2 regions of the Leucobacter exalbidus genome follow, and region 1 is predicted to be linked to the other one. Evidence: predicted binding sites of a transcription regulator. Region 1 holds the regulator's gene; the other holds the start of a gene.
What was found. Region 1 encodes LexA, which represses DNA repair genes until DNA is damaged. Its sites were predicted from a motif close to TCGAACANNTGTTCGA; they were not measured.
Positions count from the first base shown of each region.

Region 2: a site for LexA is predicted at 7,542-7,557, ahead of JOF28_RS03215 (DUF222 domain-containing protein). Genes of this name have one in related genera too.

Region 1 covers NZ_JAFIDA010000001.1:3,092,309-3,107,417, forward strand. The annotation lists gene miaB (tRNA (N6-isopentenyl adenosine(37)-C2)-methylthiotransferase MiaB) at 1-525, shown strand, start outside; gene miaA (tRNA (adenosine(37)-N6)-dimethylallyltransferase MiaA) at 522-1,442, shown strand; gene dapF (diaminopimelate epimerase) at 1,543-2,418, shown strand; gene JOF28_RS13965 (HNH endonuclease signature motif containing protein) at 2,600-4,519, opposite strand; gene JOF28_RS13970 (GmrSD restriction endonuclease domain-containing protein) at 4,635-5,891, opposite strand; gene JOF28_RS13975 (class I SAM-dependent methyltransferase) at 5,888-6,607, opposite strand; gene hflX (GTPase HflX) at 6,769-8,325, shown strand; gene metE (5-methyltetrahydropteroyltriglutamate--homocysteine S-methyltransferase) at 8,572-10,911, shown strand; gene JOF28_RS13990 (uroporphyrinogen decarboxylase/cobalamine-independent methonine synthase family protein) at 10,919-12,163, shown strand; gene JOF28_RS13995 (methylenetetrahydrofolate reductase) at 12,160-13,062, shown strand; gene lexA (transcriptional repressor LexA) at 13,156-13,809, opposite strand; gene JOF28_RS14005 (hypothetical protein) at 14,064-14,495, shown strand; gene JOF28_RS14010 (histidinol-phosphate transaminase) at 14,562-15,109, shown strand, end outside.
Region 2 covers NZ_JAFIDA010000001.1:689,438-704,546, reverse strand. The annotation lists gene JOF28_RS03250 (ATP-binding protein) at 1-757, opposite strand, end outside; gene JOF28_RS03245 (PspC domain-containing protein) at 871-2,406, shown strand; gene JOF28_RS03240 (hypothetical protein) at 2,403-2,750, shown strand; gene JOF28_RS03235 (helix-turn-helix domain-containing protein) at 2,890-3,192, shown strand; gene JOF28_RS03230 (nucleoside hydrolase) at 3,417-4,376, shown strand; gene JOF28_RS03225 (ribokinase) at 4,379-5,422, shown strand; gene JOF28_RS14890 (HNH endonuclease signature motif containing protein) at 5,687-5,944, opposite strand; gene JOF28_RS03215 (DUF222 domain-containing protein) at 5,884-7,521, opposite strand; gene JOF28_RS03210 (hypothetical protein) at 7,672-8,169, shown strand; gene JOF28_RS03205 (T3SS (YopN, CesT) and YbjN peptide-binding chaperone 1) at 8,305-8,757, opposite strand; gene JOF28_RS03200 (EamA family transporter) at 8,879-9,826, shown strand; gene JOF28_RS03195 (glycerophosphodiester phosphodiesterase family protein) at 9,832-10,680, shown strand; gene JOF28_RS14885 (NYN domain-containing protein) at 10,756-12,132, shown strand; gene JOF28_RS03180 (M28 family peptidase) at 12,302-14,875, shown strand; gene JOF28_RS03175 (cutinase family protein) at 14,950-15,109, opposite strand, start outside.

The DNA of each region.
Region 1 (15,109 bases):
ACGATGCGCGTGGTCGAAGAGTCTCGGTTCGCGAGCGCCTTTACCTTCCAGTACTCCATTCGCCCGGGTACCCCGGCGGCAGAGATGGAAAATCAGCTTCCCAAGGAGGTTGTGCAGGAGCGCTACGTGCGGCTGCACGAGCTGCAAGAGCAGATGTCACTGCGCGAAAACCATGCCCAGATTGGGCGCACGGTACAGGTGTTGGTGTCAGCAGGAAGCGGCAAGAAGGACACGGCGCAGAGCCGGTTGTCGGGCCGCGCCGAGGATAACCGCCTCGTGCACTTCTCGGTACCCGAGGGCGCTGAAGAACCTCGCCCCGGCGACGTGGTGACCGTGCAGGTAACGAGCGCCGCGCCCCACTTCCTGATCGCTGATGAACCTGCGGCTTACTCGGTGCGTGCAACGCGTGCTGGTGATGCTTGGGATCGGCGCCAGGCAGAGAGCTGCGGCGTGCCCGAGCCTGCAGCGGCAGCAGTGGGGCCGAAGGCCGTGAGCCTCGGACTGCCGACCATTCGCACGCGATGACCGCGGTGGATGTCGAGGGGCCTACGCTGTGGGCAGTGGTCGGGGCAACGGGCACCGGAAAGTCGGCGCTCTCACTCGACCTCGCTGAGCGGCTGTATGCACACGGCAGGCCCGCTGAGATTATTAATGCCGACGCGATGCAGTTCTACCGCGGCATGGACATTGGCACTGCGAAACTGCCCGAGAGTGAACGGCGGGGGATTCCCCACCATCTTTTTGATGCGCTCGATCCCACGGAAGAAGCCACAGTCGCGTGGTACCAGCCGCGGGCACGATCGATTATCGAAGAGATTCAGGCGCGCGGCGCCGACGCTATTTTGGTGGGCGGATCGGGTCTCTACGTCTCAAGCGTGATCTATGACTTTCAGTTTCCCCCGCGAGATGAAGCGCTCAGGGCCCAGCTCGAGGCCGACGCGCTTGAACACGGCACCGGGTCTCTACTTGCCCGGCTAGCTGCACTGTCGCCCGAGACCGCTGCAGCGGTGGACGCGCAGAACCCGCGTCGGGTGGTGCGCGCGTTGGAGGTGGCGCTCTTGGGCGGCGACGCGCGAGTGACGCTGCCGTCAGAACCCGAACTGTGGCGTGAGCCGACCCGTTTGGTGAGTGTCGAGTGCGACCGCCCCACGCTTGTTGAGCGGCTCGACCGCCGCGTGGACAAGATGTGGGTCGATGGCTTAGTCGAAGAAGTACGCCAGCTGATTCCTCACGGCATTGAACGAGGTGTGACCGCGAGCCGTGCTATCGGATACGCACAAGCCCTGGGCCAGATCGAGGGTCGGCTGAGCGAAGGCGAAGCGATCGACGAAACGCAGGCACTCACGAGACGATATGCGCGTAGGCAGGTGGCCTGGTTCAAGCGGTATCCGGGTATCCAGCATGTGCACGGCCCCGATATTGACGCGGTGCTTCCGGAATAGTTCACGTGTGCCCGGGCTGAGACCCGAGCGTTGAGCTGTGCGCAGAGCGAAGTTTTGGCATGCTGGGGATACACGGGGTCGCGCGCAATACACTGGAACCATGACGACGCTCCGTTTCACCAAGGGCCAGGGCACAGGCAATGACTTCGTGCTGTTCACCGATCCTGACGGGGAGATTGAACTGACGCCCGCTCGCGTGCGTGCGCTGTGTGACCGCCGCTTTGGCATCGGGGCAGACGGTGTGATTCGGGCGGTGCGCAGCCGATCGATCCCTGACGGCGAAGCGGTGCTGGCTGAAGAGCCCGAGGCCGAGTGGTTTATGGACTACTGGAACGCCGACGGCTCAGAAGCGAAGATGTGCGGCAACGGCATTCGTGTGTACGCGCACTACCTCATCTCTGAGGGGCTGGTGCAGTCTGAGCGCCGCGATACGTTGCCGATCGGCACACGATCTGGCGTACGCGATGTGCTTGCCGGGATGTCGGGCTACACCGTTGACATGGGGCGCTGGCGCCTCTCGGGTGAGCGGTTGGTGTCGGCGCGCGGGCTGTATGTTCCGCGGCCGGGGCTAGGCATCGATGTTGGGAATCAGCACGTGGTGACGGCGCTGGCAAATGTCAGTGAACTCGACGCGGTTGAGCTTCACCAAGCGCCCAAGCTTGACCCAGAGGGCGACGCAAACGTTGAGTTTGTGGTGCCCGAAGAGCCGCTGGTGAAGAACGGTGTGGCCCGGATCAGGCTGCGTGTGCACGAGATGGGCTCGGGGGAGACCCTGTCATGCGGCACCGGATCAGTCGCGGCGGCGCTTGCGTTCCGTCATTGGGGCGGAGAAGGCATGCCGAACAACTGGAGCGTAGAGGTACCCGGCGGGCGACTCGGGGTGCGTATGTTCCCCACGCAGGAGGGCGAGCACGTGTCGCTCAGCGGCCCGGCCGAACTCGTCTATACCGGAGAATTTGAGCTGCCCGAAGCCTAGGAATACTTGGCTGCGCAGCTTGGTCGCGTGACTTAGCTGTACGGCTTAGCCGCATGGCTTAGCTTGTATAGCGCCAGCTGCATTGCCCAGCTGCGTTGCTGAGCTGCGTTGCCCAGCTGCGTTGCCCAGCTGCGTTGCCCAGCTGCGTTGCTTGATGGTGCTGTTTTGCTTCTTGGTGAAGCTACGCTGGTTGGCGCCGTCGGCGCCTCGGTGCCCTGAGCGGCGGGGCCGCCGGTCGCCATTGTGATGCTGGGTCGATCCAGGGTGGCGCCAAGATTTGGGGGAGTGCGTCGACCATACGCACACGCCACCCGTTGGCATCGAGATTTCGGTGGTGGTACCAGCACAGCAGCACGCCATTGTCGGTGGAGGTTGGCCCGCCATCTTGATATTCGGTGACGTGGTGCACTTCGCACCATGTTGCGGGGACGCTGCAGCCTGGGATGATGCATCCGCCGTCACGCGCGGTGATCGCCCGGCGCTGAACCGCGGTGAAGATTCGTGTGGGGCTTTCGAGGCCCCGTATCTCGCCGTTGGGCCCCGTGACGATGCGTTGTGTGGCACCCGAGCAGATGCCGTGGCGAGCCGCGTTGACGTTGGTGGGGGTGGGGAGACCATCGTGGCCATGGAGCCACGCCCGCCCGCGTCTACCTGGGGTCTCGAGGCTGGTGGCGAGTTCATCTTCGGTGACCTGCACGAGTACCGTGACGGGTGCTCCGCCCAGCAATGGAGTGTCTTTGGCGCGAGCCGCGACCTGCGCGATGATCATGAACGCGTCATGTTGTTTCTGCGCAAAGGTTCGGGAGTCTTCAACTCCAAGATCATTGGAGGTGTCATCGCCAGTGGTATCTGAAGCGTCGTCGCCGGTGGCTTCGAAGCGCACTCCGCGGTGTTTAGATTGCTCCTGTTGATGACCTTCGGGGGCGTCTTCCTGATTATGCCCGGGTCTATCTTCTCGCTGATCCTCTGGGTGAACTTCTGGCCCGTCTTCCCCCGCACTTGCGGTGTGGGAGCGTGTGGGTGCCTCGCTGTTGGTGGTGGTGCGGGGCGAGTTGATCGCGTCAAACAGTGTGCCGAGGAGCGCCGCCGCTTCGGGGAGAAGATTGCCTCGAAGCGGTACTAGCCCGTGCCGTTCTTGACCAAACCTGAGGTATCTGCCGGCCATCGTGACCTCTTCGCTGGGCGCGATGCCGTCTTGATCGAGGGCTTCGCACCACATGCGGCACACCTGCTTGATGGTGTCGCAGTCGATGGGGAGTGAAGTTTTCAAGTGACCGTCGTCATCTGGTTGGGAATCGTCGGTGCTGGGGTAGCCGGCCGCCTGGGCGACGATGCATGCTTCTGCTTCACCGATGGCGTCGCTGGACACATGCGGTGGCAGTGCTGAGAGCGTGCGCACGATGTGGAGCGCGGTTTCTTCGGGAAGATCGCCCGCGGTGAGGGCCGCCGCCACCATCGGGTAGCGAGGTTCGATGCGGCTGCCGGTGAAACCCACGTTGGAGCGGGTCGCTCGCGCGAGGGTGAGTCGCCGGTTGATTGTGCTTGCGGGCATTTGTGAGAGCCGCTGCAAGAGTTCTGTCGCTGAACGACAGCCCCGTTTCGCGGCCAGGGAATCAGGCATACCCGAAGCGGAACGGTCTTCGACCGCCCCAGAAAGTGTGACGAGCAGCGACTGCATGCGCCGTGACGCCTGCTCGCACTGGGCCGTGAGCGTGATGAGGTCGTCGTCACTCATGAGGGTGATCTCGTTGAAACCGACCTGCCCGGTGAGGTTGGCCAGCAAGCAGAGGAGCTGCTCGCTATTCTCTGCGAGAGTTGCTTCGGTTGCTTCGGTTGCTTCGTGACCGGTGTGTGCTTTGTGGCCGGCGTAGTCGGTGTGTGCACCCGGCGTGGGGAGGGTCTTGGGGAAGGTCTCGGGGAAGTCGTCGCGAGCGTGGCGCGCGGCTTCGGTGACACCGTCTTGGGCTTCCTGGATGCGCTGCGCCGCGGTGGCCGTGACCTCATCGCGGTTAGGCCACACGCACTTGATGATCTCCGTGAGAGGCGTGTGATCTGGGAAACAGTGGACGGTTGTTTTCTCGCCCGCTTCGTTGCTGGACATGGTTCTAGTTTACCACGTATTCGAACTAATATTCGAATAAATTTGGCTTACTTGAGCCAATTATGGTGCGTTAGGCGTGACTGATGTGCCAGGCGTGGCCGATGCGCCAGGTGCGTTACTCGCAGCCGATTCCGTCGCCATCGCGGTCGAGGTGCCGACCGTAGCCTGCGTCTCCGGCGTGCACCGGGGCCGCTCCTGCATCGCGCGCTGCGGTGCAGTTTTGGTAGTGGACTGACGGTGCGGGAGCGGGTGCGGGGGCCGGTGCCGGCTCGGGCGCGGGCACCGGCTCAGGAACCGGGGCGGGAGTAACCACGGGGGCGGGCACCGTCGAAGCTGCGGGTGCTTCGGAGCTTGGCTCAGCGCCAGCGCCAGCAGCAGACCCACCAGCGCCAGACCCGCCAGCATCACCGGCGTGATCCGGAACCACGGTCGATAGCTCACTGAGCACCGCAGGCTGATCGGGGCAGGTAGTCAGTACGCGCTGCATCGCGTCGTGCTCGGCGGGCGTCACCCACAGTGCATACGCTGCCTTCACCGATACCTGGTGCGCGACGTACTCGCAACGGAAGCCGCGGTTGCTGGGCAGCCAGCTCGCCGTGTCGCTGTCACCTTTCGAGCTGTTGGCGCGGCCCTCGGCCGCAAACAGGTTGATGGGGTCGTTGGCGAGGCTCACGCGCTGCTCTTGGGTGAGCTTCTGGGCGCCCTTCTGCCACGCGTCTGACAGCGCCACGATGTGGTCGATCTGCACGAGTGAAGACGTCTTGTCGCCCCGCACGAAGTCGATGGACTGGCCCGTGTATTTGTCGGCGAGGTGGCCCGCGAGCACCTTGCAGCGCCCCTGCATCGTGAGATCGGTGAGGTCTCGCTGCAGAATGTCGTTGCGGGTGTCGCAGCCGTTGCGGTCGACGTCGCTCCAGGGCGAGCCAAACTGGGCCTTGCGGTCGTAACCGGTTTTGGGCGCGCGACCCTTCACCGGCAGTTCGGCGAGCAGCGCGAGCGCGCTTCCGGCGCTGGCGGGCGCGGCATCGGGGGATGAACCGGATCCCGAATCTCCGTCGGATTGCGCCCCGCTGTTGGTGGCGTTGAGATCGAGCGGAGAGCCCGCGCTCGGGCCATCGGAGCCCGCGCTGGCCTCGGTGCTCGCGTCGGCACCCGCCTCAGCGCTGGCGCCGTCGCTCGAAGCGTCGCTCGATGCATCGCTTGCGGTATCGACGCCCGCGTAGAGCTCCTCAATGAAGCTCGCAGAAGGTTCAGTAGAGCCCGTGCCCGCCTCATCGAGGATCTCGGTGCAGCCGGTGGTGAATAGTACGAGGGCAGCAAGAAGTGCGGCGGAGGCGCGTGTGCCGCGCCCCGCCCAAGACGGGCGGTTCACGCCTGCGAAGCTTCTGCCCGCAGCACGTGGAACCCCTTAGATCGGGTGAAGCGAGACACCTCAAGCTGGGGGAACTCGGCACCGATCCAGCGCTGCAGCGAATCTGCGCCCAGGTGCTTGGCGACGACGAGGTGCGCGGTGCCACCGGGTACGAGGCGGGGCAGCCACTGCTGCAAAATCTCGTGGAGCGCCTCCTTGCCCACCCGAATGGGCGGGTTCGAGCGAATCTCGGCGAACGAAATATCGTCGGGCACCTCGCTGGGCGCGCACACACGCACGTTCGTGAGCCCGAGCCGCGCCGCGTTGGTGCGCGTGAGCTCGCGAGAGCGCTCGTTGACATCAATGGCCCAGATCTCGCGGCCCGGGTGGTTCAGCGCCGCGGCGAGCGCGATGGGGCCCCAGCCACACCCGATGTCGAGGATCGGGGGGCCTGTGGGCGAGGGATCCGGATCAGCATCAACATCAGCATCAGCAACCTCAGCGTTGCCGGTCGCGCTGAATCCCACGCCGCGCACGGCGCCGAAGTAATCCTTCGTGTCGGCGTCGAGATCGGTGTCGAGCGTTGACAGCAGCAGCTCGGTGCCGCGGTCGAGGTGCTCGGGGCTGAACACTCCGCCGGCCGTCACCAGCTGCCGAATAGCCCCGGCGAGGGAAACCTCGATTTCGCGCGCTCGGTAGTCGCCTGCGGGGGATTCAGAAAAGTAGTGCTCAGTCACCCCCTAAGTATCTCAGGCAATCGTGGGCGCCGATCCCAGGTGGCCCGGTTCGGCGTGGTGATTTGGGCGCTCACAGGCAACGCGGGGGCGTGCGGCCATAGCACAGCAACCCCACTGAGCAGTCGACCCTGGCAGGTCTTGCGCCGTAGACTGAGGGGGAGATGAGTAACGACACTGAGGTAGGCCACGAGCCGAACGAGCCGACACCCACGAGCGATGAGCTGGGCGGTGATGCTCTTGCGCGCATTCTGCGTCAGGAAGACGGCGCGGCGAATGTGATTCGTGACCTCTCGAGCGCACAGGCACTGGGCAGCGACGACCACGATGACCACGGCAGTGCGAGCGACACAATTGTCATGGATCGCGCCGACCGTGCCTCGCTGAAGCGCGTCGCTGGGCTGTCGACCGAGCTCGAAGACGTGACCGAGGTCGAGTACCGCCAGCTGCGGATCGAGAACGTTGTGTTGATCGGTGTGTTCTCGGGCAACGGCACCGCCGCACAAGAAGACGCAGAGAACTCGCTGCGTGAGCTCGCCGCGCTGTCAGAGACCGCTGGCGCCGTGGTGCTTGACGGGCTGCTGCAGCGTCGCCCGTTCCCCGACCCCGCCACCTACTTCGGTAAGGGCAAGGCGCAAGAGCTCAAGGATCTCGTGGCGGCGCTCGGCGCCGATACGGTGATTGCCGATAACGAGCTGTCGCCCAGCCAGCGCCGCGCGCTTGAGGATGTCGTGAAGGTGAAGGTCATTGACCGCACCGCCGTGATCCTCGATATTTTTAGCCAGCACGCCAAGAGCCGTGAGGGCAAGGCGCAGGTCGAGCTTGCCCAGATGCAGTACCTGCTGCCGCGTCTGCGCGGTTGGGGCGAGTCGATGTCGCGCCAGGCCGGTGGCCAGGTGGGCTCGGCGGGAGCTGGCATGGGCTCGCGTGGCCCCGGTGAGACGAAGATGGAGCTCGACCGCCGCAAGATCCACACCCGCATGGCGAAGCTGCGCAAGCAGATCGCCGAGATGGGCCCGGCCCGCGAGGCGAAGCGCGCGAACCGCAAGCGCGGCGAGGTGCCCTCGGTCGCGATCGCGGGGTACACGAACGCTGGCAAGTCGAGCCTGCTGAACCGGCTGATTGATTCGCACGAGCTCGTGCAGAACCAGCTGTTCGCCACGCTCGATACCGCGATTCGTCATGCTGAAACGAACGACGGCCGCACCTTCACCTACGCCGACACCGTCGGATTCGTGCGCAACCTGCCCCACCAGCTGGTCGAGGCGTTCCGCTCAACCTTTGAAGAGGTAGGCGAGGCCGACGTGATTTTGCACGTGGTCGACGGCTCGCACCCCGAGCCCGAGGCACAGCTGGCCACGGTGCGCGCGGTGGTCACCGACGTTGATGCGCAAAACATTCCCGAGGTCGTTGTCTTCAACAAGTCCGACCTGATCACTGACTCGCAGCGCCTCGTGCTGCACGGCCTCGTCTCTGACGCCGTGTTCGTCTCGGCCCGCACGGGTGAGGGCCTGGAAGAGCTGAAGGCGCGCGTGTATGCGGCGCTGCCGGTGCCGGATCGCGAAGTCACCGTCGTGGTGCCCTACGACCGCGGCGGGCTGGTCGCTGAAATGCACGAGCGCAACCGCGTCATCTCGACCGATTACGTCGAGGAGGGCACACAGGTACACGCCTATGTGTCAGACGAGATGTACTCGAAGATCGAGCCGTATCTCGTGTAATGCCGCGTGCCCGGTGACCTGAAAAGTCATCAGCGAGAGTCTCCACAGCCCAGTGTATGTCTAATAACAGACACACACTGGGCTGTTTTAGTGGGGGTAGATCTTGGGCGAGTGGCGCGGGCAGCGTGTAACTTGACGTAATTCACACGGCGACATAAAACACCACCGGGTGGCCTGCGCGATTACTTTAGGGAACACCAACGGCGCCCAAACCGGAGCGCTTCCCTCACCGTCGAAGGATCTCGCATGTCTGCAATCTCTCCGCTGTCTCAGGCCACCATTCTGGGATACCCCCGTATTGGTCGTCGCCGCGAACTCAAGCGCGCGATCGAATCGTTCTGGAAGGGCAACACGACCGAGGCAGAGCTGCAGGCCACCGCCCGCGAACTGCGCGCCACCACCCGCGCCCGCCTCGTCGAGCTCGGCCTCCCCACCGTGGGCAGCGCGATCCCCGAGAGCTTCAGCTTCTACGACCAGGTGCTCGACGCCACGCTCGCCCTCGGCGCGATCCCCGGCCGCTTCGCAAGCGTGACCGGCAGCGACCTCGACATCTACTTCTCGCTCGCCCGTGGCAACGACCAGCTGCAGCCGCTCGAAATGACCAAGTGGTTCGACACGAACTACCACTACAGCGTGCCCGAGATCGACGAGAACACAGGGCTCAAGGCAAACCCCGCGCAGCTCGTCGCCCAGGTCACCGAGGCACGCGAGCAGGGCATCGAGTCACGCCCCGTCATCGTCGGCCCCGTCACCTACCTGCTGCTGGCCAAGGCCTCCGATGACGCGGGTGAGGGCTTCGCGCCCATCGACCGCCTCGACGACGTCGTCGCCGTCTACGCCGAACTGCTGGGCGCGCTCGCCGCAGCTGGCGCCGGCTGGGTGCAGCTCGACGAGCCCGCCCTCGTGTCAGACTCGCTGTCGGTGCCCCGCGCCGAGACGCTCGCCCTGGTTGAGCGTGCCTACGCGGTGCTCGGTGCAGCGACAAACCGCCCCCAGATTCTGCTCACGGCCCCCTACGGCGACTCGTCGCAGGCGCTTGAGCGCCTCGGCAAGCTTCCCGTTGAAGCAGTGCAAGCCGACCTTGTGCGCGGCAGCTTGCCTACCGCGGCCCTCGCCTCGGGCGACCTCGCCGCAGCATTCACGGGCACGCAGCTCGTCGCAGGCGTCGTTGACGGCCGCAACATCTGGCGCACCGATCTGCGCCGCGCATTCTCACAGGCTGAGCAGCTGCAGACCGCGGGCATCAGCACCGTGATCGGCACCTCCAACAGCCTGCAGCACGTGCCCCACGATGTGGCAGACGAGCAGCAGCTCAGCGCGCAGCTCAAGGGCTGGCTCGCGTTCGCCGATCAGAAGGTCGGCCAGGTGGCCACGCTCGCCCGTGGCCTCGTCGAGGGCGCCGCAGCGATCGAGACCGAGCTCGCCGACACCGATGCAGCCCTCGCAGATCGTGCGCAGGCGGCGGGTGTGCGCGTGGACGGGATCCGGAGCCGCGTTGCAGCCACCGGTCAGCCCGAGCGCGACCGCGTGACCGAACAGGAGCGCCGCGATGCGCAGGCTGACCTGGGAATTCCGCAGCTCGCGACGACCACAATCGGTTCGTTCCCGCAGACCACCGAGATTCGTAAGGCCCGCGCCGCGTTCACGCGCGGCGAGATCGATCAGGCGCAGTACGACGGCTTCTTGCGCGAAGAGATTGAGCGCGTTATTCGCCTGCAGGAGGAAATCGGGCTTGACGTGCTCGTGCACGGTGAGGCCGAGCGCAACGACATGGTGCAGTACTTCGCCGAGCTGCTCGACGGCTTCGCGGTCACCGAGAACGGTTGGGTGCAGTCGTACGGCACCCGCGCCACGCGCCCGTCGATCCTGTGGGGCGATGTGTCACGCCCCGCGCCGATGACGGTTGCCTGGTCGGCCTTCGCCCAGTCGCTCACCGAGCGCCCCGTGAAGGGCATGCTCACGGGCCCCGTCACGATCCTCGCGTGGTCGTTCGTGCGTGATGACCAGCCGCTCGAAGACACCGCCAACCAGGTGGCGCTTGCCCTGCGCGACGAGATCGATGACCTCGTTTCGGCCGGCATCAAGATCGTGCAGGTCGATGAGCCCGCGCTGCGTGAGCTGCTGCCGCTCGACGCCGATCGCCAGGCCGCCTACCTCGACTGGTCGGTGGGTTCGTTCCGCCTCGCGACCGGTGGCGCTGGCGCCGACGTGCAGATCCACACGCACCTGTGCTACTCAGAGTTCGGCGAGATCATCGACGCCGTTGACGGCCTCGACGCCGACGTCACGAGCATCGAGGCAGCCCGCAGCCGCATGGACGTTGTCGTGCCGCTGGGCGACCACGGCTACTCGCGCGGCATCGGCCCGGGCGTCTACGACATCCACTCACCCCGCGTGCCCAGCACCGAGGAGCAGGCCGAGCTGATTCGCATCGCGGCCGCCAGCATCCCCGGCCAGCAGCTGTGGGTCAACCCCGACTGCGGCTTGAAGACGCGCGGCTACGACGAGACGATCGCGAGCCTCACGAACCTGGTGCGTGCGGCGCGCGAGGTGCGCGAGGCCGCGCTCGCCGGCGTCGCGTCATAGGCGAGCCGTGACTGACACTGTTGCTTCCGTGAGTGGCGCCGCTGCCGGCGCCACCGCGGCGTGGCCCGTGGGCGAGCTGCCGACCGAACCGGTCGGCTCTCTCCCGCGGCCCGCGCGGCTGCAGCGCGCGGTGCTCGACGCCGACACCGGTCTCGCCTTGGCGGCCGAAGTGGCCGCGGAGGAAGACCGGGCGGTGCGCGAGACGCTCGCCCGCCTCGCCGACACCGGATCGCCCATCGTCACTGACGGTGAGCAGCGTCGGCAGAGCTTTGCGAGCTACCCGCTGGGTGCGAATCCGGATCGCGGTGAGCCCGGCAAAGACCCCGTGTTTGCCGTGTTCGCCGATGGTCACCACCGCGTGATCCCCGCGCTCACCCGCGCACCGTTCGCGTTTCGCGCGTGGGCGGCCGCCGACGTGGCCGCGGCGCGCGCCCTCACCGACTTGCCGCTGAAGCAGGCGGTGGTGTCGCCGTCGATGCTGTCGCTGATGATGCCGGCCGATGGGCTGCTCGCGGCCCCCGGAGCCCCCGAGGTGCCCATTGATTACTCGCGCGCCGAGTTTCTCGACGATGTCGTGGCGGGGTGCGCCGAAGATATTCGCCGCTCGTTCGCTGCGGGCGCCTCGCGCGTCACCATCGACTTCACCGAGGGGCGGCTTGCGCTGCGCCGCGACCTGCGCGCGCCGTGGGCCGGGCCCGCAGCGCTGTCGGGGTTCATCGAGCTCATCAACCGCGTGCTCGACCGCGTGCCGCCCGAGCTGCGCGACGCCGTGGGCGTGCACACCTGCCCGGGCAACGACCACGACAGCGCGCACAGCGCCGACGTCGACTACGCCGAGCTGATCCCCGAGCTGTTTCAGATCGAAGCGGGGTACTTTCTGGTGCAGGCGGCGGGAGAAGCTGATCCGGATCGCGTGGCCCGGCTCGTTGGCCGCCAGCTGCGCGACCTCGCGAGCGCGGGCAAGCGCGCGCCGCGCGTGCTCTTCGGGGTGACGAACCCGACGAACCCGAAGCTCGAAACCGAGCAGGAAATCGCCGAGCAGTTGGTGCGGGCCGCGCGCTTCGTGCCGCCCGAGCTCATTGGATCGACCGATGATTGCGGGTTCTCTCCCTACCTGATCGATGAGAAGCCCAGGCACGGTTCGCCCGACTTTGCCCGCGATGTGGCGTTTGCCAAGATCGCGGCGCGCGTGCGCGGCACCCGCCGGGCGAGCGCAGAGCTTGCGGGCAGGCCCGCGGAGGTATTGGTATGAGTGACGTCCTCTTAACCGGCAGCGCTCCGACCCGGCCGAGGTTCTCGTTCGAGGTGTTTCCCGCCCGCAGCGGGGCCGCCGCGCTCGCCCTGGGCAATGCGGTGCAGCACCTCGCGGCGGTGGGCCCCGACTTCATCTCGGTGACCTACGGCGCCAACGGATCAAACCGTGATGCCTCGCGCGATCTCGTGCGCTACCTGCGCGATCACACGAACGCGCTGCCGCTCGCACACCTCACCACGGTGGGGGAGACGCGGCAGGCGATCCTCGAGACCATTCACGCGATTATGGACGCCGGCGTGCACGACTTTCTTGCGCTGCGGGGTGACCCGCCGCGCGGGGCGAGCGAAGATGACCCTGCGGTGTCGGGGTCGCTGAGTTCGCTCGAACTCGTCAAGCTCGTGGCGCAGGCGCGTGCAGAACGCCCCGCGTTCACGAGCGTGGGGCGCACCTCGGTCGCGGCGTACCCCAACGGGCACCCGCTGTCGCGGTCACGATCTGAGGACATTGACTGGCTCGTGGCGAAGCAGGAAGCCGGGGCGCAGTTCGCGGTTTCGCAGCTGTTCTTCAACGCCGACGAATACCTCAGCTATGTGAGCGACGCGCGAGATGCGGGCCTCACGATGCCGGTGCTACCGGGGCTGATGCCGGTGGCGACGGCCGCGCAGCTGCGCAAGGTGGCTGAGCTTGCCGGGCGCCCGGCTCCCGCCGAGCTCATGCGTGAGATCGAGGAGGCCGGGGGATACGCCCCAGAGCTCGGTGTTGAACACTCGGTGGCGCTCGCGAAAGAGCTGCTGGCGGGCGGGGCCCCGTCACTGCACCTCTACACCTTTAACCGGCACGAGCGCGTGCTCGCCGTGCTGCGTGAGCTCGAACTGCTGGCACCGGTGGCGGTGTAACGCGGGCTCGTTCTGCGCTTACCTATATACAACGAACGCGAGCTGCTCATCACTATCGATGAGCAGCTCGCGTTATTTGGTGTGTGGGGCTAGTTAGATCGAGCGCAGCACCGCGACGACCTTGCCGAGCACCTCGGCGTAGTCGCCCAGGATCGGCTCAAACGCGCTGTTGCGGGGGAGCAGCCAGGTGTGACCGTCGCGCCTGCGAAACACCTTTACGGTGGCTTCGCCATCGAGCATCGCGGCAACAATATCGCCGTTGTTGGCCTCGCGCTGCTGCCTGATGACGACAAAGTCGCCATCGCAGATGGCCGCATCGATCATCGAGTCGCCCACGACGCGCAGCATGAAGACCGTGCCGTCGCCCACGAGCTGGCGGGGCAGCGGCATGAGTTCTTCGACCTGCTGCTCTGCGGTGATGGGCACACCGGCGGCGATCTGGCCCACCAGTGGCACATATGCCGTCTCTTCGGCTTGCACGGGCGGCTCAGCGGGGGCCGCCGGAGCGGTGGGGTCGATGAGTACCTCGAGTGCGCGCGGGCGGTGCGGGTCGCGGCGAATGCAGCCCGCCAATTCGAGGCGGCTGAGCTGGTGGGTGACACTCGACAGCGACGACAGGCCGACGGCGTCGCCGATCTCGCGCATGCTCGGCGGGTAGCCGCGGTCTTCCACGGAGCTCGCGATGAACTCAAGAATTGAGCGCTGTTTATCGCTGAGGCGTTCAAGCCGACGTGCGATATCGACCATGATTGCTGCTCCTTCGATGTGGTGGTGCACTGTCGCCGGGGCTGCTGACTGCAATGTCGGTGGTACCTGCTTGAGTGCTCTCGTTAGTTCGAAACTCTACCGACTGCCTGATACTTGGCCAAACAAGTGTTCGAGTGTCGTGGTATTTCGTGCAAAACAACTTCGATTCTGAGGTTGCTCTTTCGATCTTTCGAAGATATATTCGAAACAGATGTTCGCATGACTGCGACAATCCACTTGAAGGGAACTCGACTATGAGTGCAACACTGACGCAGCTGCCTGCGGCGCGACGCGTTACCGGGCAGTACTCGTCCGCTCGCCAGGCGGCGCAGCCCACGGCAAGCATTCGGCTGACGCGCAGAGGGCGCTTCGTGTTTGGTGCGCTGGGTGTGTTTGGTGCGGCGGCCTCGCTCGCGCTGATCGCGTCGTTGTCAGCGGCCCCGGCCATCGCCGCCAACGAGGGCAGTGGTGCAACGTTCGGGTACGTGGTGGCGGCCCCCGGGGCGTCGCTGTGGCAGCTCGCCACCGAGCTCGACCCGTCGATGGATCCGCGTGACCTCGTCGCCGAGATCGTGCACTTGAACCAGTTGCAGGGCTCTGACGTGGTCGTGGGACAGTCCATCGCGGTGCCGCTGCGGTACACCGAAAGCCCCGCGGTGATGTCTGCCGATGAGCTGGGTCTGTAACGCACCCGCCCGTAACGCAACGCAGTCTGTTTCAGTGAACTACGCAGGAGATCGTAGACTGAGTGGGTGACCAGTCTGAGCGACCTCCCCCTCCGTGCAAATCTCGTCGGCAAGAGCCCCTACGGTGCCCCGCAAGATCCGGTGCCCGTAAGCCTGAACGTCAACGAGAACACCCATCCCATTCCCGACGAAGTCGTCGCAGATATTGCGGCAGCGCTCGAACGTGCAGTGCGCACCGCGAACCGCTACCCCGATCGTGACTTTGTTGAGTTGCGTGAAGCGCTCGCCGGGTACCTCGGGCACGGCCTCACCGCAGAGCAGCTGTGGGCGGCGAACGGTTCAAACGAGGTGCTGCAGCAGGTGCTGCAGGCCTTTGGTGGCCCCGGCCGCACTCTGCTGAGCTTCAGCCCCACCTACTCCATGTACCCGTTGCTTGCCGACGGCACCGACACCGCCTACATCGACGTGCCACGCCCCACGGGCTACCGGCTCACCCCCGAGAGTGTGCGCGCGGCGTTGACCGAGCACGCCCCGAGCATCGCGATCTTGTGCGGCCCCAATAACCCGACGGGTACGCCGCTCGACCGCGAAACGATTCTCGCGGCCTACGACGC
Region 2 (15,109 bases), 2.4 Mb from region 1:
CGGCGAGCACCGCCACCGCCGCTGTGATGACGGTCCACACGCTGGGGGATTGCGAGGTGACAAAGAACAGCAGCACACCCACTGCTACGAGTGCGAGGGCACCCAGCACACGGGGCAGCTGCGTGCGGTGCGCGCGCCCCCGATCAGCGATCTGCCACCAGGTGAGGCCGACGCCCACGAGCACGGCCGTGGCGGGCAGAATCACCTCGAGATCAATGCGCATGCCCAGGCGCGCGAGTACGAGACAGGCGGCGGTAGCCACGAGGCACAGCCCGAGCAGCAGCTCGGCGATCGGCCACCGCAAAAGCGGGGGATTGCTGGGCGGGGGATTGCTGGCGTGGGTGGGCACAGCGCTCGCCGCGAGGGTGGCGGATGCAGGTGCCGAAGAAGATACCGATGCGGGTGCCGACGGCGATGCAGCAATTTGCGGAGGTGTCACAGCGGATCCTGCCGCCGTAAGTGCCGTAGCTCCTGCTGCAGGTCGTGACGCGGATCCTGCCGCAGCCCCTGCCGCTGATTGTGTCGCGGGCCGGGTCAGCGCGCGGCGCAGGGGCACCGGCTGGTCTGATTCGGGGGCAAGCGGGGCCATCCCCCAAAGCCACAGGTAGAAGAGTGCGCCGACGCCACCCACCGCGGCCAGCAGCAACATTCCGATGCGCACGCTGGGTACCGGCGCCCCAATGTGATCGGCCAGCCCCGCACACACGCCAGCGATTACGCGATCATCGCGCGACCGGTGCAGCTGTGGGGAGGGCATGCATCTATCAAACCAGCAACGCGCTGTTACGGGGCGTGAATGCGGCAAACGTCAGGGTCGAATCAGGGTGAACCCCGATGGCCGCCCGCCGGAAACTCGGCAAGACTAGAGACATGAACACCACACCCGACCCCACCCCAGCAACCGGGATGCCTCCGCTCGGAAAGTTCTTCGAGTGGATTCGCGGCCTGGGCATCGCGCGCAGCGACGACCGCTGGTTTGCCGGTGTTGCGGGTGGCCTCGCTGCGAAAGCGAACATCGATCCGCTGATCGTGCGCGGGCTCTTCGTCGTGGTCGCGGTGTTCGGCACCCCCGCCATCGTGCTGTACTTGCTGGGCTGGCTGGTCTTCCCAGATTCAACGGGACGCATGCACATTGAGGAGATCGTGCGGGGCCGGGCGCAAACGGCCGTCGTCACCACGGCGGCGGTCATCGCAGGTCTCGTCATCATCCCCATCCTCTTCGGGCTGTCGTTCTCGCCGGTGTTTCCGATGTGGGGCTGGGACCAAGTTGGAGTGCTGGGGCTGCCCGACTGGCTGATGGTCACCCTGGGCTGGATCGTGCGGGTCGCTGTGATCGTGATCGCTGTGGTGTGGATTCGCAAGCTCGTCATGCGACACCGTGTTCCTGCACCGCCCGCCGCCGCGAGGCCTGCGCCTGCATCTGCTGAACCCACTGCTCATACTGCGCCTGCTGCGCACACCGAGCCCACGACGCCTAGGGGTGCTGCGCAAGCGGATCCGGATCCCTCGTCGAGCACCTCGGACTCGCACCAAACCTCGGACCCGAACCCGAGCTTCGCCCAGCAGGCAGACGACTGGGGGACCCGGTTCGCCGAGAAAGCGGAAACGTGGGGGCAGGGAGTGAGCGAGCAGGCGCAAGCATTGAGTGAGAAGCACGCGCAGCAGCTCGAGACACAGCACGCCGCCCGCAAACTCGGGGCAGCCCACACCCTGATTTCCCTCGCCATCGCGCTGCTCGCCGGCGGGATCGTCGCGCTGCTACTGACCACCGAACCGCTGCGCGCCATTGAGGTGACCGGCACCGCACTGCCCGCGAACGCGCTCGGCGGCATGATCGCGGCGCTCGCCGCACTGGCGATCTCACTCATCGTCGCTGGCATCAGGGGGAAGCACACCGGCTGGGTCGGGTTTCTTGCCACCTGCGGCGTGGTCGCCCTGCTCATCGGCGCGGTGTTTCCCATCGGCACGCAATACCAAATCGTGGGAAACATGAACATGACCGGTGCGCAGGCCCCCGCAGGGGTACTCGTCGCGGGCAACTCATACCTAGACCTGAGCGACCTGGGCACTCAGCCCAGTGACACACGGGCAAGGAATGCGCAGACCCGAGATGAATCAATCACCATCTGGCAGGTCGCCGGTAACTCCACGGTGACGCTTCCCAGGGACCACGCCACTACCGTCACCGTGTATGTGCTCGCAGGCAACGTCACTGACGCGAGTGACACACAAAACCACACCCTCGCCGGGCCGTTTCTGCGCAAACAAGTGATCACGAATTCGGCTACGAGCTCACACACCACCAGCGCCAACAGCAGCACCAACACTGCCACCACCGAGGTCTCCGTGTACCTCATCGCCGGCAATGTGCAGGTAGAGAACGCCACAGGGAAGAGTGAACGATGAACCAGAACGACACGACCGGGCCAAACCAGTCATCAGGCAGCGGACACAGCCTGAACAACGCAGGGCTCGGGCAAAACTGGCCCGGAGTGAGCGACACAGGCCAGGGACTGCCGCACCAACCCATCGAGCGGGGCGGAACTCGCACCGGACCCATCGTGTGGGGCGTGCTGATCTTGGGCTTCTGCTGCTACATTGCCCAACGCGCGTTTCCCCTGGCGGGATGGGACACCGGAACGATCGCGATCGTCACCATCTTGAGCCTCGGGATCCTGCTCCTCGGCATTGGCGTGATCGTACTCATGCGCAACCAGCGGGCCAAACGAGACAGGCAACCGCGCGCATAACTGAGGCAACCCACCGACAAACGTCGATCCTGCCCACCAAACAAGCGACGCCCACAGGTTCGAGCCCAGGCGATTCGGAGTACAGTAAAACCAGGTGGCGGGCCCCCGCACACCGTGTACTCATGGAGGTTGCAGCAGCATGTCAGCACCAGCGCTCTCTGCGACGCAAGTCAAAGAAATCCTCGAACGATCACACGCAGGAGAAAGCCGTGCAGCGCTCGCCGCAGATTTCGGCGTCTCCGTCTACACCATCGACTCGGTACGGCGCGGCCGCACCCGCGGCGCAAAACCACAGCAGTCCAGGTCACTCACCGTCGAGCAGGCCGAACGAATCCGCGAACGCCACGCCTCAGGCGAAACACAAACGGCGCTCGCCGCAGAATTTGGCACCAGCCAACAAGCGGTCAGCCAGATCGTGCGCGGGCTCACCTACAAGGCGTAACCCCGCGTTCAGTCGATGAAGGCTCATCGTTGCGCTCGCCGCAGCGGTCCCTCCCGGTATCCTTGAAGCACGTTCGCTCTTCGTCGATGTCGAGAACATTGACCCGGTCGTGAGTGGCAACACGGTCAGTGCGCATCTGCGGTTGAGCGTTGACGAAGCAGCACTCAGACCCCTATTGAACACACGTATGGCCGCGCTCGATGAGCGGCGCAAGGAGACCTTCCATGGCGACCAAGATGATCCTCGACTGCGATACCGGTGTCGATGACACCATGGCAATTATGTATGCGGCGATACACCCCGACATCGAACTGCTCGCCGTCGGCACGGTGTGGGGCAACGTTGAGGTCGAGCTCGGCACACGCAACACCCTGCGCGTGCTCGACATGGTCGGCCGCACCGATGTGCCCGTCGCGCGGGGCGCTGCCGGCCCGCTGCTGGGCGGGGAGACCGAGTTCGCCTACCACGTGCACGGCCATGACGGCCAGGGCAACGCTGGCGACAACGAGCCCGTGCGTGCTGCCGAATCAACGACAGCGGCCCAGCAGATCATCGATATTGTGCGGCAGCACCCGGGCGAGGTGTGGTTGGTGCCGATCGGGCCCCTCACGAACATTGCGACGGCGCTCGCGCTTGATCCGGAGCTGCCCAAGTTGGTTGCCGGCGTCTCATTGATGGGTGGGTCGGCAGCGGCCCCCGGCAATGTTTCGTTCGTGGCCGAAGCCAACATTTGGCACGACGCAGAAGCGGCGCAGGCGGTGTTCGCGGCGCAGTGGCCCATCATCATGGCGGGCCTCGACGTCACCATGAAGCTGCTCATCACGCCCCAGCACCGTGAGCAGATGCTCGCGGGTGGCCCGGCGGGTCAGTACATGGGTCAGATCATCGACTTCTACGGTGAGTTTTACCGAGACATGGTGTTCGGTGAGTGGCAGTGCGCCACACACGATTCAATCGCGGTCGCGGCGGCGGCGGGGCACCTTGACGTGCGGCTCGCTCCGGTGGTGAACGTTGAGGTGGATACGACGGGTGGCCCCGGTCACGGCCAGACCCTCGTTGACCTGCGCGGCAAGTACCGCGGGTTCCCCGAGCAGGAGGGCGCGCATACCACGGTGCTGCTCGATGTTGCTGACGGCATCGTCGACGACATTGTTGACCTGATTACTGATTTTCAGGGAGCGTAGTCGTGAGCGTGCACACGCCTCGCGTCGCCGTCATCGGTAGCGCGAACGCCGACCTGGTCGTGGAGGTTGCCCGGCGCCCGGGCGGCGGTGAGACCCTGTTGGGTGGCGACCTTGCGCTGTTGCCCGGCGGTAAGGGTGCGAACCAGGCGGCGGCGGCCGCACGTTGCGGCGCGAACGTGTCGATGGTTGCTTGCGTGGGGACTGACTCGAACGGTGGCTTTTTGCTGTCGGAGTTGACCGCTGCCGGTGTGAATGTTGAGCATGTTGCACGGGTGGAGCGGCCCACGGGCACCGCCATCATCTTGCTGACCCCTGATGGTGAGAACTCGATTGTGGTTTCGCCGGGAGCCAACCAGGCGCTCGACGTGGCGGCGGTAGAAGCTGCGGTCATGGCTGCTGCTGCGCCCGTGGCAGAGGGTACTGCAGCCTCCGAGACCGGTGAGGCGTCACCGGGGCGGGCAGGCAGCGTCTGGCGAGACGCACAGGTCGTGGTGCTGAGCCTCGAGATTCCGTTGGAAACGGCACTGCACGTGGCCTCGGAAGCTCACGCTGCGGGAGCCCGGGTGGTGCTGAACGCTGCGCCGTCGGTGCAGCTCACCGGTGACGTGTTGCAGCTGTGTGATCCGTTGATTGTGAATGAGCACGAAGCGCTCGAGGTGCTGGGGGCGTCGGCAGATGACCCTGACGCGACGAACTATGCGCGGCTTGCTGAGCGGCTGTTGATTGCGGGTGCCCGTTCGGTCGTGGTGACGCTTGGCGCTGACGGCGCGATCGTAGCTGAGCGCGGCGCATCATCTGCGGCAGAGGAGCCGCTCGCTTCGCTTACTGCGGTGCCCGCGTACACGGTGCGGGCAGTGGACACCACTGGTGCCGGTGACGCGTTTGTTGGTGCAGTGGCTGGTGAACTCGCGGCGGGCCAGAAGCTTGCTGACGCGGTGCGTTTCGCTACGGCAGTGTCTGCAGTGTCGGTGCAGCGCGTGGGCGCACAGTCTTCGTACGCTGACCGTACAGAGATTGAAGCGTTTATCGTGGAGCGTAGCGCCTAGGCGGGTACGCACAAACGACGCAAGACGGGCGGCGCCCCGAATCGGAACTGGTTTCTGATTCGGGGCGCCGTTTCTGTGGGGAAGCACGAGCATTCAACGAGCAGAAGCTTCGAGTGGGTAGGGGGCAGCGAGTGACGGCTCTGATGAAGCGTCAGCTCTCAAGTGGCTGCGCAAGTGACCGATGCAGGCTGGTGCTGGTGCTGGGGTGCAGGGGTACTTGGTTCCGGGCCCATGTTTGAACTAGGCGCAGTGGTGCCGTGCGCCTCAGGTGCGCTGTTGTCGCTCGCGCTGCCGCTGTGGTTCTTGCCTGTTACGCATGTGTGTCGCTCTGAGTGGTGGTCGGGCTTGCCGCCATCGTTGCTGCGGGTCGATCCACGGTGGGGCGAGTACCTCGGGGAGCCCGTCGATCATGCGAATGTGCCAGTCGTTCGCGTCGAGGTTTCGGTGGTGGTACCAGCACACTAAGACACCGTTGTCAGTGGAGGTGGGGCCACCGTTGGCCCATTCAGTGACGTGATGCACTTCGCACCATGCTGCCGGGATGCTGCACCCGGGAATGATGCAGCCACCGTCTCTCGCGGTGATGGCTCGTCGTTGGTGTGGGGTGAAAATGCGGGTGGGGCTGTCGATGCCAAGGATTTCGCCGCGGGGCCGGTGATGACGCGTTGGGTGGTGCCTGCGCAGATGCACTGTCTCACCGTGGCCATGCTGGTGGGGGTGGGGCGGCCATCGTGACCGTGAATCCAAGCGGTGCCGCTCTTACCGGTGTCACTGTTGCCGCCGCTGCCGTTGTCGCTGTTGATGCTGGCGGCCAGTTCTTGCTGCGTGGTCTGAATGAGCACCGTGACCGGTGCGCCACCCACCTGGGGTGTTTCTGCCGCCCGGGCTGCGATCTCGGCGACGATTTTGAATGCGTCGTGCATCTTCTGCCCATACGAGCGGGGATCAGCCTCGGGAAGTGCCGGCGAATGGTCTTCGGTTGAAGGGCCGCCTTCAGTTGAGGGGTCGTCATCGCATTGCACGAATTCCACCTTGCGGCCTGAACCCCCGGCTCGCGCTGCATGTGCGCCGGCGCCTGTTGCTGCGCCTGAGCCTGTTGCTGAGCCTGGACCGGCGTCTGTGCCTGTGCCTGCGCCCATAGCGTTGGTGTTAGCTGCGGTGCGGGGTGAGTTCACTGCGTTGAAGAGGGAACCTAAGAGGGCGGCTGCCTCGGGAAGCAGGAGGCCATGGAGCGGTACGAGGCCGTTCTTCTCTGGCCCGAGCCACAGGTAGCGCTCGCGCATCGCCGATTCTTCGTTGGGGGCGGTGCCGTCTTGGTCGAGGAAGGTGGACCAGGTTTGGCAAATCAGTTTGATGGTGTCGCAGTCCACCGGAAGTGGTGCTGCCGCGTGACCGGCTGGGTCTAAGCCCTCATCGTCTGGACCCTCATCGTCTGGACCCTCATCGTCTGGACCCTCATTGCCAGGGCCCTGATCATCGGGGGATAAACCGTCGAAACGTTCGGCCGAGGAATAGCCCGCAGCTTGGTCGACGATGCCTCGCTCTGCGATCTCGACCTTGGTGGGGTCGACCCGGCTGGGAAGCCCCGCGAGTGACTTGACGATCTGTAGCGCTGTTTCTTCGGGGAGATCACCTGCGGCGAGCGCATCTGCCACTGCCGGGAATTGAGGTGGGATCGTGCTGCCGGTGAACCCGATGTCGCGTCGGGTGGCGCGTGCCACTTTGAGTCTGCGCCCAATGGTGGCGGAGGAATGCTGTGACAGCCGCTGGAGGAGTTCGGTGGTGTTGCGACAGCCCTTGCGTTTCGCGAGTGAGTTCTCGAGGTGTGGTTCGGAGCGATGGTCGATGTTGCCTGCTGCTGCGATGAGGAGCGCGTTGATGCGGCGTGAGGCCTGTTCGAGGTGTTGCGTGACGCTGAGGAGATCATCGTCGTCCATGAGAGTGAGTGCATCGTGACCCATTTGGGAGGTGATGCCTGCGAGGGCATCGTGTAGATGGGCGATGTGTGGCTGCGCAGCGAGTCCTTGCATGGACGCCGTGGGCGTCTGCGGGATGGATGCTGCGGGACCTCGGAGGTTGCCCGCTTCGTTGCTGGACATGGTTCTATTCTACCACGTATTCGAATATATGTTCGAATGAGTTATTTGGGCATATGTGGGGTGTTGTCGCCCCTATCGTGACGATGCTGCCAGGCGTAAGCTCGCCCCATAGCTCCAGGCATGTCGCGGGAGAAGGGGAGGTGAGTGGGGATGAACAGCGAAGACGGCTCAAACCGCAGCAGGGATATGCCCGGCCCCGACTTCACCATCCCGTGGGATTACGACGAGAACAGGTGGGGTGGCAGCAATAGGGAAGCCACCAGGGGAGGGCTGCCCCTCATGAGCGTCTGCCGCGTACACACGTTGCGCCTCCTCGCCCAGGGCCCACAAGCCACGGACACCCTTGTCGCCGCTGTGGTCTCAGCTATCGCGCATGATCTTGCCCTCGACGCTGAAGCGCTCACGCAGCACACGAGCACGGGGCACAACCGGCTCGAGCTGCGCGTACGCTGGGCCATCGCCTCACTGTGCAGGCTGGGCTACATCGCCCTCGCGCATCGCGCAAGCACGCCTCACCTCTACGTGCTCACTGAGCTGGGAGCCGCCATGCTTGCGCACGATCCGGGGCGAATTAATGAGCGCGGCGCCGGGATGATCCGGAGCAAAGAACCCACGCAGCAACTAAGCGGGCCCGGATCGCCCCCATAGAGACTCAGGCATCGGTGACGGCACAAGCATCCCCGCTCGCCGCAACAACAAAGCGTCCCGGGAAATCAATCCCGAGGCGCTCGCCGCAGATCGCACAGTTCGCTACGCGGCTCACCGCGCTACCTGAAACGCTCCTTACTGAGCAGCTTCCTCAGGAGCCTCAGGATGGAACACCTCACCACCGAAGCGCCCAGCCAACTCAGCTGCCAGCTCATCACAGGTAGAAGCAATCCCCGCGACCACAAAGCCCAGCTCATCAGCAACCAAGTGATCAGCAAGCAGATTGTGCTTCATCAGCAAATCAACCTTGCCCTCCCCGCGATCGATCAACAGGAAGCTTCCAAACACGTAGTCGGCACCAGAGAACGCAACATAGTCACGCAACTCAGCCGTATTCTCCACATTCGACAGCAGGGGAGAGAATACCATCGCCAACGCCGAATCCTCAGCAAACTCGTGCACCCGCACAAACACACGACTCGACCCATACCGAATCGACAGATCGCCATCGTTATCCATCTCGACGCCATCGAACAGCGAACCCATATGGGCCTGAACCAATTCCTTCTGTGCAGTGATATCAGTCATGTTCGCTCGATTCTCTCGTAAACGCCTAGGGGACCAAGAAGAAGCCCACGCCCCTCCACACCAATAAGCCTACCGATGCCCCCGAATTGACGCGGCGCCACACAACCCCGAAGCTGGTGACGTGAACCCCCGCCCCACACACGCCAGCCAGCGCGCCTCCATCCCACCCTGGTCGCTCGCCGTCGCCGCCATGCTCCTCATCCAGCTATCGAACGCACTTTCGATCACCGTCATCGAACAAGTCGGCCCCGCAGGCACCGCATGGCTACGCATGTGCTTCGGAGGCGCCATCCTCTGGCTCATCGCACGCCCCAAACTCTCCACCATCACACGCCGCGACATCCCCACCCTGCTCATCCTCGGCCTCGTCACCGGGTTCATGACCACTTTCTTCCTCGCCGCCGTCGCCCGCATCCCCCTCGGCACCGCCGTCGCCATCGAATTTCTCGGCCCCCTCGCCGTCGCCGCTATCACCAGTAAAAAACGCAGCGCACTCATCTGGCCACTCCTCGCCCTTGCAGGCGTCATCATGCTCACCGAACCCTGGCACGGCACGACCGACCTCATCGGAATCGGGTTCGCGCTCGCCGCAGGGGTGTGCTGGGGCCTGTACAACGTCTTCACGCAGCTGGTGGGCGATCGCTTCTCGGGAATCTCGGGCCTCGCCCTCACCATTCCCATCGCCGCGGTATTCACGATGGCCGTGGGGCTGCCTCAGGTGCTGCACGGCAACGGGGCACTCTGGGTGATCGCCATGGCGGCCGGCATCGCGTTGATCGCCCCGGTGGTCTCATTCGCGCTCGAGATGCTGGCGCTGCGCCGTATGTCGCACACCGCGTTTGGCACGCTGCTCTCGATCGAGCCCGCGCTGGGGGTGCTGATTGGGCTGCTGGTGCTCAGCCAAGCCCCGTCACTGATGCAAATCGTGGGGGTCGCGCTGGTGATCTGCGCGGGAGCTGCGGCGCAACGCGGCGGTGCACGCGATGCTGCTGGTGCTGACGCCGACTCTGCTGACCCCGCTGGCACCCCAGCCGCGCGTACGACTCCGCCGCTGCATCTGGAATCATAAGAGGCATGTTGCACCCCTATCTCGCCGACTCCTCTCGCCCCCGCATCCTGGCGCACCGGGGGCTCACCACCCCGGCCATGCACGCCGCGGGGATCGTCGAGAACTCGCGCGCCGCGATCGAAGCCGCCATCGATGCCGGATCTGACATCGTCGAAACCGATTGCCATCTCACGCTCGACGGCGAGGTGGTGCTGTTTCATGACGCCGATTTGGCGCGGGTGACCGGCGACCCCCGCAAGATCGCCGACGTGACCCTCGCCGAGCTCGCCGCCATTATGGCTGAGCAGGGCGGTGTGATCACGCTCGGGGCGGCGCTCGCGGCGTACCCCACGACGCGCTTCAACGTTGATGTGAAAGCGGGGGCGGCCGCCGAGCAGATCGGCCAGCTCGTGGCGCCCCACGCCCACCGGGTGCTGCTCACGAGCTTCGCCGATGCGTTTCGCACCCGCGCTCTAGCCGCTGCTGCGGCTGCTGAGGCCACGGGCGCCGCTGCTGGCGCAGCTCCGGCCGCTAGCATCGCTGAGCCCGCGGATCCCCAACCCGCCATACGCCGCGCGCCCGCAGCATCACCGGGGCAGCGCGGCGTGATCCGCATTCTCCTCGCCGTGCTCACCGGCATCGGCGTCGCCCGCGCCCTACGCGGCTTCGACGCGCTGCAAATCCCCGAGCGGCAGGGCCCGCTGCGCGTGCTCACGCCCCGGTTGCTGCGGGCCGCCCACAGGCACGGCGTTGAGGTGCACGTGTGGACCGTGAATGATCCGGATCAAATGCGCGCCCTCATCGACCTCGGCGTCGACGGCATCGTCACCGACCGTGCCGACGTCGCAATCGAGGTGCTGCGGCCCCAAAAATGAGCCGCGGGCGCGAATCGCCGCGGCGCGATCAGCTAAAACGTTGGATGAGTGCGCGGCGCCTGTCACACTAGAGAGGTGGCAGACAACCAGAACGGCCGAGTTGCGGTCTATTTAGACTTCGACAACATTGTGCTCTCGTGGTACGACCGCGTGCATGGCCGAAACTCGTTTGGGCGAGACCGGCACCGTATTAGCGAGAACCCCAACGATCCTGAAGTAGTGGCGCGGCTTGAGGCCGCCGCCATCGATGTGGGCGCGATCATTGATTACGCCTCGTCATATGGCACGCTCGTGCTCACGCGCGGCTACGCCGACTGGTCAGCGCCGGTGAACGCGCAGTACCGGTCACAGCTGGTGGCGCGCGCGGTCGACCTCGTGCAGCTGTTCCCCACGGCGGCCTACGCCAAGAACGGCGCCGATATTCGACTCGCTGTCGACACCGTCGAAGACATGTTTCGGCTCGAAGACCTCACCCACGTGGTGATTGTCGCGGGCGACTCCGACTATGTGCCGCTCGCGCAGCGGTGCAGGCGGTTGGGGCGCTACGTCGTGGGCATTGGCGTCGCCGGATCAACGGCGAAGGCCCTCACCGCCGCGTGCGACGATTTCGCGACCTACGACACGCTGCCCGGTGTGGAACGCCCGGGCCGCGAGGAGAAGCCGGCTCGTTCGGGGCGTGGCCGCGGCCGCGTCGACCCCGCGAAGACGGCGACGGGGCAGACCGCCCAGACCGCGGATGGCGACGCAGGCGAACTCGCTGGCGCGACTACTGCGGCAAGTGGCGCTGGGGCAGAGGCCTTGGGCAACGGCGCTGGCTCGGCCACCGCGGCAGAAGCCGGTACGGCGGGGACGGCTGAGACAGCGGGCGCTGAAACGAGCGCTCCCGAAAAAACCGGAAACTCGCGGTCGCGGTCACGCCGCGGATCGCGTGCCTCAGGCGCCGCGTCACGCGCGGCCGCCGGTGCGAACGGTGGCTCAGGCTCCGGCTCCGGCGCCAACACCGGCACCGATGCAGCTGCGGCCGCCGGGGATGCGCCGTCGAGCTCAGCCCAGCCGGCCAAGGCCGACCAGGGCGAGGGCTTCGCCGACGAGATCAACTCGGCGCTCGACGCACTGGACACGCATGATACCCACGGCGACCACGACGAGCATGACCTGCACGACGATGGCGACGCGGGTGACCGCGTGGGCGACCGCACCGAGGACGACGAGTATGAGATCACCGGCCTGCTGATTCGTGCGCTCTGGCTCGGCCAAGAAAAGGACGACTCCGATTGGCTGCACAGTTCAGCGGTGAAGCAGCAGATGCGCCGCATGGACTCATCGTTTAACGAGAAGGTGCTCGGGTTCCGTTCGTTCTCTGACTTCTTGAAGTCACGCTCAGACGTGGCCGAGGTCTCAGGGAGCGGCCACGAACGCCTGGTGCGACTGCGGGAGCAGTCTGACGACTAACTCGTCACGCGGCACACACATCGGCCCCAACCCGCACAGCGGGTTGGGGCCGATGTCGCTTCATATGGAGTCACACACGTGTGGCCGAATTGCCGATCTCGATATGGTGAAGAGCGGTGCACCGTGTGACACGGTGCACTTTCCATGTCAGTGAGGACACCCGGGATACATGACTATTCAGTACGCGAATGAACGTGCGTTTACTCGACCACGACCTGCAGGCCGCGCGAAGCGGCCGCTGGCAATACTGGGCGCGGCAGCATTGGCGTTGCCGCTCATATTGCAAGGTACTGCGGCGCAGGCGGTGAGCTTTGCTCCCACCGATGCGATCGCAGCGATCACTTCAGGCACGACTACTGCGGGCTATCAAGAAGAATTTTTGCAGGCGGTGAACTCGCAGAACATCTGGAACCATGATGTGCACCTCGCCGATACGATCGGGCCGCGCGTCGCCGGTACTCCCGGGGAAGAAGCTGCTGCGGCCTACATTGAGCAGACGCTGACGAGCTACGGGTTTGATACCTCGCGTGAATCATTTGCCGCGACCGCGCAGCTGTTCGCAGACGTGACGCCCAGCCGATACCAAGACGGCTACGCCAGCTGGCAGTTCAGGCCCGCGAGCAACGCGGTAGTGACGGGCGCCGACGCCCCTGTGGCCGACAACCTCGTCGACATCGGCGGCGCAACTGCCGACCTTGCTGAGCGCACCGATCTTGCGGGCGCTATCGTGCTCGCTGACTGGAATACCTCCGCTGCGGTACGCAGCGGCGTGCTCACCGACCTCGCCGCGGCAGGCGCCATCGGTGTCGTGTTCGCGAAGAGCGAGGGAATTTCGAGCCCCGAGGCCCTGCCCAACGTGGGAGCCGTGCCGGCCGAAGCCCAGGGCCTTGTCGTGGTGGGCGCCGCACTCAATCAGGGCGCGCGCATGCGGGCGCTGATCGCCGACGGCCCGCTCTCGCTGTCGATCGCGACGCAGGTTGGCGGCGACACCAGCACGAACGTGCTGGGCGTGCGCAAGGCCGCCAATGGCGACCCCGACGCGCCGATTGTGTACATCGGCGCGCACATCGACACTGTGGTGGGAAGCCACGGCGCGAGCGACAACGGATCCGGATCAAGCATCATGCTCGAGTTGGCTCGGATTTTGGGCTCGTACTCGCTGAACACCGAAGTGCGCGTGGGAGCTTGGGGCGCTGAAGAACAGGGCATCAAGGGATCGAAACACCACGCCTCAACGGTGATGACGCCCGAGGATCGCGATCGCACCATCGGTGCGTGGAACATGGACATGGCGGGCACCGGGCACCCGGGTGACCCCGGCCAAGAGTTTGGCTTCTGGGCGCTCACCGTTGACGGTGACACGGTCGCAGAGAACCCCGTGCTCGAGCTCGCAGACGAGGTATCGAAACTCGCCGGACACGGTGATCTGCAGGTGGGTCAAGTCGGACGCAGCGATCACCAGTCGTTCCGCGACGTGGGCATTCCCGCAGCGGTATTCAGCTGGATGTTCTGGGCTGGCGGAACCAACATCGTGTTGGAACCCGCCTACCACCAGACCACCGACACGCTCGAATTTGTGTCAGAGGAACGCATGGCGATCGCCGCGCAGATTCTGGGCGGATCGGTGTTTCGTGCCGCGCTCGAAGAGGTCACCATCGAAGTGACCGACGAGCAGGGCGACCCCGCGGTGGGGGCCCAGCTTGCACTCAGCTGTGACGGCGAAAACACCTGGCGTGACGCCGGTGTGACCGGTGACACCGGATCGGCCACCACTCACGTGCCCAACGCGACCTGCGACGTAGTCGCCCTTGCAGCCGACGGCGCGCGAGGCAGCGTGGCCGCCGTAGAGATCGCCGCTGACCCCACCGTCAAGATCGAGGTGAGCTCTGACGCGATCGCCCCCGAGGTGATCGCCGAGGTCAGCCCCGCAACGCCCGCATCGCAGTGGCACACGTCGGCTCCGGTCAATGTGACGCTGTCGGCCACCGATAACGCCGACGATGCTCCCGTGCTCGAGTCTTCACTCAACGGTGCCGACTGGGCTGTGGTCACAGAGGCTACGGTGCTCACGACAGACGGACTCCACACCATTGCTGCCCGGGCCACCGACGACTTCGGTAACCAGAGCGACGAGCTCGAAACCTCCGTGGGAATTGACACGGTGGGCCCCGAGCTCAGTGTCGCCGTCGTACCCGAGCAGCGCGGCCAGCTTGAAGTGGCCTCGAATGATGCCACCTCTGGCGTGGCACGCGTCGAGTACCAGATCAAGAACGTGGCAGCGTCATCGGTCGCCGCCATGGGCGCCGAATCTTGGCAGCTGCTGGCAGACGGCGAAGACCTCGTGGACAACACCGTAGTGGCCGCGATCACGTTGCCCAATGGCCAGACGAGCGTGGCCGTGCGCGCGCTCGACGTTGCCGGCAACGTGAGCGAAGTCGCCGAGGTGACGGTGGCCGCGGCCCCGACGTCATCGACGCCGCCCGCTCCCATTCCAACGAATCCGCCCACAACCACACCCACTGATCCGACCACCACTGATCCGACCACCACCACCACCACCACACCCAGCTCCACCACAGCCACCGGCACAACGCCGACGCAGTCGACCACGACGGCAAACGCATCGTTGTCACAGACCGGTGGCATGCCGCTGGTCGGTGCTGGCGCCGTGGGCCTCGTGCTGTTGCTGACGGGTGGAGCAGCGCTGACGGTGCGCCGCCGACAGGCGCGTAACGCCGCCTAGTCAGGCCCCTCAGTAGAGACTGCCTCCCGCGCCCACGGCGCGGGAGGCAGTCTCAGTTGATGCGACGGTCGGTGCTAGCGGGTTGACCCATTGGCATCCGCTGAAGCCTTGGCGTCCTCTGATCCCTTGGAATCACGGCCCTTCTTACTGCCCTTCGGCAGCGGGGCGAGCTTCGAGATCGCAAAGGCCGCGCCATCTTGCTGCATGCCGTTATCGAAGTACTCGACGTGCCCC